Regions from separate parts of the Candidatus Protofrankia californiensis genome, predicted to be linked through region 1. Evidence: riboswitches for the same ligand, from Rfam matches in the RefSeq annotation. Region 1 holds a riboswitch; the other holds the start of a gene.
The links. Region 1 has a riboswitch for cyclic di-AMP ahead of DD1DGNOD_RS31210 (C40 family peptidase). Riboswitches for the same ligand answer to the same signal wherever they lie in the genome.

Region 1 (4,229 bases):
ATCACATATTGTCAATCACACGAAACCGTCAGCCGCACGGGAACAGCCGGGCGTGAGTGCGTGCGCCGACTATACCGTCAACTGCAAGTACGTGCTGTCGCTGGTATTCCTTCACCACCCTGGTGGTCTGCGGGCCGAATTTCCCGTCGACGGCAAGAGAATATCCGAGGTCGGCCAACCGTCGCTGTATCCTGACGACCTCGGTACGCAGGCGACTTCCGTTTCTTATGGCCACACCGGACTGACCACCGGACGATGGGGCCGAACAGTCCCTGTTGGTGTAGTGGATCCCGGTGACAGGCGGGACCGGAGTGCTCGGTCGTGATACCCGTGTGGTCGTCGGGCGGGTGCTCACAGCGGCCGCGGCAGCATTCCCCCGCGTCAGATAGCGGCGGTAGGAACCGTTGGTGTAGGCACCCCACGCACGCACACCCTGGCTTTCACACACCTTCTTCGCCGCCCACGCGTTGGTGGCCGGATCGAACAGGTTCCGGCCCGCCAGCCAGCTCGCGTGGGCCCGCACGTTGATCTGCCAGAGTCCGCGGGAGTCCTCGCCGCGCGGGTTACGCGCTTTGGCGTTGCCACCGGACTCCGCGAGAGCCACCGCCACCCAGGTGCTCAGCGGCACCCCCTGGCAGCTGGGCAGTCCCGCGTTCATGCCGACACGGGCGATGGTCGCGTCGGGAACGATGGCGGAAGCGGACGCCGGACTCGCGCCGGCCGGGGCCGCAGTCAGCATCATTCCAGCCGCTGTTCCGATGAGCCCAACAGTGGTTGCTAATGCGGCGCCGGTGCACCGACTCTGCTTCCTATGTTTTCCTTTGGCCATACTCAGACATCTCACCTAAAGGTATCGTTGAAGCGGCCCGTACTGTTTCTTCCGGTAGCGGTACCGGTACACCGTTTCCAGCGTCGAGCACGCCGTCACCAGGGTCGTCCAGCCTTGTTCCGGACGACGGGCAGGCACCGTTCAGGCCAACTGTTCAGGCCAACTTTTCAGGCCATGCGAACCATTCGTTCAGGCCATTATTTCGGGCCATGCGAACCGAAGGTGACGTGCTTTCTCGACGTCCGCTACAGGACTCGTTCGGGGCTCAGGAAATGGCTGCCGGATACCGACAGAAAAACAACTCACGGCGTTACCGGTTCGCAATTCCCTGCGTTACCGGTTCGGGGTGACAAAATGCCCGGGACTGCTCACCCGGGGCAGCGGTCTCACCTGATACGACCTACCAGGTAGTTGTTGGTGTAGACCTTCTGGAGCCTGACCACGGCTCCGCTGTGCGGGGCGGCCCACATCATTCCGTTCCCCGCGTAGATCCCCACGTGATGGATACTTCCCGGCCGACCGAAAAAGATGAGGTCACCGGGCTGCTTGGCACTCTTCGGTATTTTCTGGGAGGCACCGTACTGGGCATTGGACACCCGCGGAATACTGCGGCCGAGCTGTTTGTAGACGTAGCGGACGAGGCCGGAGCAGTCGAATGCCCGCGGGCCCTCGGCGCCCCACACATACGGCTTGCCAGCCTGCTTCGACGCCAGATAGACGACCTTCGCCCCGAAGCTGCTGGAGGACGTCGAAAAACTCACCGGTTGCGCCGACACCGCCCCCGTGGCGGCAGCCGGCGACGAGGTCGCCGACCAGGTGGCCGGAGTGATCGTGAAGGTGGCCGGTCGGACACCGGCCACAGTGGTCGTGGCGGCGTCGGCCCAGCCTGCCCCGTTGACCCCGTTGGCCCCGTTGGCCCCGTTGGCCTCCAGCCCCCGGTCGTTCGCCCAGGCCGGGGCGGCCAGACCGGAGAGGGCCACGGTTCCGGTGGCCGCGGCGGCAACCGCCGTACGTGCCGATATCCGGCCAAGGGTGGACCGGGTCGTCCGCGCGCGATGACGACCCCGCCTGGGATGTTTTACGGCAGCCGAACCTGAATTCACCTGATATGCAGGCAACGATGATCCTTCCCATACGCCTGCGAGGTTAGCTGTCGGGTTCGGGCCGGGAAGCCCGGTCGGCGCGCGGGAACGCGCAGCCGACTTCACCCCAAGGACGGCGCCGCGGTGGCGACATCCGGCGGAAGGTGGGTCCCCCGCTTCTGTCCTGGCGATTACTAGTTGGAGACGCCGGACCATGGACAGAACTCGGCGTGTGGTCCGGTGCCGTTGAGAGCTCGGCCAACGTAGCGAACTACTTTCGGTAGTCGCAAGTAGCAGTTTTCTCGGCATGTCGGCGCAAAATGCTTACCCTGCGTATCATTTGCACAAGCCGTCTCAGGGCAGCTGCCAGGACGACACCGGTGAGCCGCAGCGTGGCGGGGCTGCGCACCATTGCCGGAGTCCTCCGGTGCGTATCGTGAAGCACCCGGCGCAGACCGGCAACGACATTTTTCTCTGCCACCGTGTTCCTCTGCCACCGTGCGATCCGGTCCCGCGCGGGCCCGCGTCCACGGATATCCGTCCACGGGGTATCCCGCCTCCCCCGGCGGGCAGCTTCAGGATCCCGGCAGGGCGGGCGCCGGTGGGCCGTTGCGGCCGGAACACCCATATGGATCGAGATCAATACAGATCAAAAGCGAAAATATGAAACCGCGGTATCCATCGGCTTACCTACCGGCGTGCCCGTCTGCGGACGAGCAGACGGGCGAGCACGCGGATACAGCATTACGAATCAACCCGTGCGCACAGCGTGGTCAGTAGCGCACGTGGATCACCGCGAAGCGGGAGATCACCGCCTTCGCCGGTACCAGCGCCGTTCGAACCGATCAGGATTCGACCCAGCCACGCGCCTGTGCGAGGCTGGTAAGCCGCTGCCGTATCTGGTGTATTTGACTGCCGGTCAGGGTCGGTACCGATTCGATAAGCGTCTCTGTCAGCAGGTGCCGGAACTCCCCGATAGTGAGGACGTCGCACATCTCGTCGTCGTCAGTACCCGAGCGCCCGACGTTCGTGCTTTCGGAATGCGACAGCAACGGGCGGGCCGGAACCCGACGGACAAGGCGGACAACCGACGCCTTCGGGCCCCTGTCGCTTTCCTCCGCCTCGAACTCCACCAGCGTTCCGGGCTGGAACAGGTGTTTCTCATCCTGAAGATCGTTCGCGTGTATGAAAATATCGTCGCCACCGGCATCGGGCGCTATAAAACCGTAGCCACGAATTCCGTCGAAACGCAAAATCCTACCAGTACCCACCACGTCTACCCCTGTAGAGAACCTCTGTGCCAGCTTAGCTCCAACACCCCCCAACCATGAGGTTTACTCACACTCCCAGTTGCGCATGGTCAGGTCAAGCCGACACGCGAACCACAACAATGATCGACAAGAAGTGATCGAGGAAACGCCCGGAGCCGGCCAGGGGCGACTCGTCAACCATCTGACCGGCTCCCAGCGCGGCGTGCCCCGGTGGCCGGCAGGCCACCGGAAACGCGATCATGCTTTTCGCGCTCGTGGCCCTGAGATCTACGCCGGATCGCGGAACGTGTGGACGGCGGCAAGGCACTGCTTGGCGACGCTGACGACCGCCTGCGAAGTGAACCCGAACTTGGTCTGCAACGCCCGTAGCGGGGCGGACGCGCCGAAGGTCTGCATACCGATGATCGCCCCGTCGGTGCCCGCGTACCGTTCCCATCCGAGCGTGGAGGCCTGTTCGACCACGACGCGCGCGCGGACCGACGGTGGCAGCACCTGGTCGCGGTACTGCGCGGGTTGCCGGTCGAACAGCTCCCAGCACGGCAGACTGACCACGCGGGCGCGCACACCCTGCGCGGTCAGCTCCTCGTAGGCGGCCAGGGCCAGGTGCACCTCACTGCCGGTGCCGATCAGGATCATCTCGGGATCGCCGTCGGGGGCATCGGCGAGGACGTAGCCCCCACGGGCAAGCCCGGACGCGGCAGCGTAACGGGTCCGGTCCAGCGTCGGCAACGCCTGCCGGCTCAGGATGAGCGCGGCCGGCTCCCGCCGCAGACCCATGACGACCCGCCACGCCTGCGCAACCTCGTTGGCGTCGCAGGGACGGATCACCAGCAGGCCGGGGATGGCCCGCAGCGAGGCGAGTTGCTCGACCGGCTGGTGCGTCGGCCCGTCCTCCCCGACCCCGATGGAGTCATGGGTGAACACGTGGATGACGGGGAGCTCCATCAGCGCGGACAGTCGCAGGGCGCCCCGGGCGAAGTCGGAGAAGATCAGAAAGGTCGACCACAACGGCCGCACCTTGCACAGGGACAGCCCGTTGGCCACCGC
Region 2 (4,229 bases), on a different contig from region 1:
GTCGCTCCCGCCCTGGTCGCCGCGGTGGGCGGAAGCATCGTGATGTCACAGCCCGCAAGCGCCGCCACCACATGGGCGGAGCTCCGCCAGTGCGAGTCAGGCGGGAACTACACCGTCAACACCGGCAACGGTTACTACGGTGCCTACCAGTTCGCCCTGAGCACCTGGCAGGGTCTCGGCTACACGGGGCTGCCCAGCGGCGCCTCTCCAGCCACCCAGGACGAGGCCGCGCTGAGACTGGCTGTCCGATCCGGCTTCGGCCAGTGGCCGATCTGCGGCCAGGGGATGGGCGCCGACCAACTTGCGGCAGACGCCAGCTCGTCCGGCGCGGGGTCGGCGAGCCCGAGCTCGCCGTCCGACTCGACCCGCACCCGACGCTTGGTGGTGCGCCAGAGCGCGGAGAGCCTGTTGGACGCCCCGGACAGCACGTTGTTCACCACCGGGCTGATCCATCAGGTGCGATCGGACGTACGAGCCTGGCAGCTCCAGATGAACGCGCTCGGTTACAAGATCTTGATCGACGGTCGCTACGGCCCCCAGTCGGCTTTTGCGGCCGGCCTTCTGCAGGGTTCGAAGGGCCTGCGGGTGGACGGCATCTGCGGCCCACGGACCCGGGCGGCCACCTTCGCCTGAACGACCCGACAGCCGGCGGCTCACCTGACCGACAGCCGCCGGCTCGCCCGTGGTCAGGCACGCGGCGGATCGCGCTGGAGGACCGCAGACAGCGCGATCACGATCGCTTCGCACTCGAGGTCCCTGCCCGGATCCGAGGTCCCTCCCGGATCGGCGAAGCCCGTCTGAGAGGTCCGGAAGCCGATCCGAGAGGCCCAGGGACCGATCCGGGCGGTCCTGCTCCCCAGAGCACTTGAGAGGTGACAGTCAGCGCAACCAGAAATACGGATAAGACTGAATTTATCACTTTAAGTTATAAAATCTGAAGAAGACGACCCTGTCACAGAGAGGTCCGGATCGCCAGGTAGAGTCACTTGTTCAAGGTGTTTAGCCCATTCGGGTGATAGGAGTCACGTGGGTGTAGTTCATCCGACACCCCGATTTGCTTCGATAGAGCCAGACTCGCTAGAGTTCTTCCCACTCACCGGATCGGTGAGGCCGCCCGGACGGACGCCGAATCCTGTCCCCGTCCGGTACGGCACGATCTACCGCGGAGCCACAAGGACAGGAGCGGGGGAACCAACATCCGGACGTCCGCACACGGAGTCCTTGGGGTAAAGCCGGCAGCGCCCATCAGCGCTACCGGCCGGGCTTGTTCCCGCCCGCACCCGACAGCTCACCTCGTAGGCGACGGGAAGGACCGACCCACATGCCGTCTGGTGGCAGGCACCGCGCCCCGCAGCATCCCTCCACCGTCATGAAGGTCCTGCGTACCACCGGTGCCGTAACAGCACTCGTGGGCAGCGGTCTGGCTGTCACGGCCGCACCCGCAGGTGCCGCAACCGCGGACGACTTCGCCAAGCTCCGTCAGTGCGAGTCCGGCGGCAACTATCGGATCAACACCGGCAACGGCTACTACGGCGCCTACCAGTTCGACACCGGGACCTGGCGCGGTCTGGGTTACTCCGGTCTACCCAGCGACGCGCCGTCGGCGCTCCAGGACGAGGCCGCCTACAAGCTTTACAACTCCCGCGGCTGGTCCCCGTGGCCGTCCTGCGCGGCCAAGATGGGCCTGACCCGCAACGGCCCGGCACCGTCGTCGTCCGCTGGCACGTCCAGTGCCGGTGCGATAGAGCGCGCGATCACTCCGGCACAACCGGCGATGACGCTGGATCGCGCCAAGGCCCTGCTGGACTCGGCGGACTTCACCGGAACGACGCTGTCCAGCGCTCTGTCCGGCGAGGTCCGCCCCGACGCCTATGTCTGGCAGAGCGAGATGCGCCAGAAGAAGTTCATTCTCCAGGTGGACGGACGTTTCGGGCGGGAGTCCCAGGGTCTGGCATCGCTCTACTCCTATCTGACTCGGGTGGACGACGGCAAGGCCGGCGTGGTCGGCAAGAACCTCTGGGACGTCACCGTCACCAACCCAACCGTCCTGTGACACACAAGATGTACATCATGTGATATTTCGTGGCTAAAAGATCACAGGTGATCCGATCGTGTTCCGCCCGGTCGCCGTCCGGTGCTCCACCACCCTCGGACCCCGATCATGTGATGGACCTGCCGGCCCACCCCCTCCCGGCAGGTCCATCGCCTGACGGATTCCCCCGCAGGCCGAACGTGAAGCCGATCGGACCGGGCAGGATGGACCCCATGACAACCTCATCCGGACGATCGGACCTGCTCGGCGGCCCGCCGCCAACGAAGCTCACCCTCGATCCCGCCGCAGCAAAGGCGCTGGGTACCGGCGAGGACCCGGAGACGGTCGCAGGGCGTTTCCCCGACTCCAGTCTCGCCTGGGCAACGCTTGCCGAACGCTCTTTCGATGCCGGCAACCCGGTGGCCAGCTATGCCTATGCCAGGACCGGGTACCACCGTGGCCTCGATCAGCTACGCCGCGCGGGCTGGCGAGGACACGGGCCGATTCCCTGGTCCCACGAACCCAACCGGGGCTTCCTTCGAGCACTCGCGGCACTGGGCCGCGCAGCCAGCGCAATCGGCGAGACCGAGGAGGCCACCCGCTGTCGTGACTTCCTCGCCGACAGCGACCCCGAAGTGGCCGACATCCTGGGAGTCAAGGACATCTGAGCCGCTCGCGAACGGCACGCCACCCCGCCGGAACACCCGTGGCTTGCCGGCAGCCTACTAGCATCCGACGTAAGTTACAGATGATGTAAGTAGCACGCGACGTGAGTAGAGGCGGATGGCGTTCGTCAATCGCACCGAAGAGCTTGCAGCGCTGGAACGCTGGTGGGCCTCGACCGACCCACGGCCAGCAGTGGTATGGGGACGGCGCAGAGTCGGCAAGACCGCCCTGCTACACCGCTTCGCCGCCGGACGGCGGTCGGTTTTCCACACTGGTGCCGGCCGCGCGGCCTCGGGCGAGCTGGCGCAGTTGTCCCGCCAGGTCGTGGACGGCGTCCCCGGGCGGTTCCGGGACCTGCTCGCGCGCCCATACTCCGATTGGGACGACGCACTCGACGACCTGGCCGCGACAGCGGAGCACGAGCCGCTTCTCGTCGTCCTGGACGAGTTCCCGGAGATTGTCGCAACCTCACCGGATCTTCCAGGAGTGCTGCGGGCCTTCCTCGACCGCGCCGCGGGTAGGACCAAGTTGCGGCTGCTGCTGTGCGGGTCGGCGGTGCGGCACATGACCGCGCTACAGGAACAGCGGGCGCCGCTCTACGGCCGATTCGACCTGTCGCTGTCGCTGCATCCCTTCCGCCCGAACGAGGCCGCGTTGATGCTGCCCGGGCTCACGCCGGCCGACCGGGCATTCGTGTACGGGTTGGTCGGCGGGGTACCGCTGTACCTGTCGTGGTGGGATCAGGATGCGGGCATCACCGACAACCTGCTGCGGCTGGCCTGCCGACCCGGCGCATCCCTGCTCACAGAGGGACAGCTTGTGCTGGCGACCGAAGTGGAGCACGGCGAACATCCGGCGGCGGTACTACACGCCATCGCCTCGGGCCGTACGCAGTACAACGAGATTAAGGACTACATCCGGGCCGAACCGGCGCGCACCCTGGACCGGCTCATCGAACTACGGCTCGTTGAGCGAATCATGCCAGTGACCGACACTCCTCGCAGCCGGCGCCGTGTCTACCGGATCGCCGACAACTTTCTCGCCTTCTATCTCGGAATACTTTCCCGGTTCCGCCCCGAGATCGACCGCGGTCTCGGGGAAGCACTGCTACCCGTGCTGCTCAAAAGCCTTGACGACCATTTCGGCGCTCCCTGGGAGGAGTCGTTCCGGGAGCATCTGCGACGGCTGGCCGTCGCGGGTTCGCTGGGACCGGACATCGTCGCGGTCGGACCCTACTGGGGCACCGGCGGCCGGGACGAGATCGACGCGGTCGTACTGGCCGGCCGAGACCGACATCCTGTGCTTGCCGGGGAGGCGAAGTGGACGCGAAGCGTCGACGGCCGGCGGCTGGCTGCCGGCCTCCAGGAGAAGATCCGTGCCCTGGGGCCCCACCTGCCCACGGAAGATCATCTGGATGCCGATGGCACCGGACCACAGGACGGTGACGGCCGGCGGGCAACGGAGCGTCCCGGACCGATCCGCCTTGCCATCTGCGCCCGCGAGGAGATCCGCAACCCGCCGACCGGAGCCC

Region 2: linked by a shared signal. The riboswitch ahead of DD1DGNOD_RS03235 (transglycosylase family protein) and the one ahead of DD1DGNOD_RS31210 (C40 family peptidase) in region 1 are both predicted to bind cyclic di-AMP.

The regions. Positions count from the first base shown of each region.
Region 1 is NZ_CAAAFT010000278.1:4,487-8,715, forward strand. Features, by position in the region: gene DD1DGNOD_RS15140 (peptidoglycan-binding protein) at 29-742, opposite strand; gene DD1DGNOD_RS31210 (C40 family peptidase) at 1,216-1,947, opposite strand; cyclic di-AMP (ydaO/yuaA leader) riboswitch at 1,950-2,111, opposite strand; gene DD1DGNOD_RS15150 (cold-shock protein) at 2,757-3,185, opposite strand; gene DD1DGNOD_RS27100 (hypothetical protein) at 3,277-3,423, opposite strand; partial or broken gene DD1DGNOD_RS29530 (transketolase-like TK C-terminal-containing protein) at 3,450-4,229, opposite strand, start outside.
Region 2 is NZ_CAAAFT010000058.1:4,107-8,335, reverse strand. Features, by position in the region: gene DD1DGNOD_RS03240 (transglycosylase family protein) at 1-633, shown strand, start outside; cyclic di-AMP (ydaO/yuaA leader) riboswitch at 1,152-1,316, shown strand; gene DD1DGNOD_RS03235 (transglycosylase family protein) at 1,322-2,053, shown strand; gene DD1DGNOD_RS03230 (DUF3151 domain-containing protein) at 2,266-2,700, shown strand; gene DD1DGNOD_RS03225 (ATP-binding protein) at 2,816-4,229, shown strand, end outside.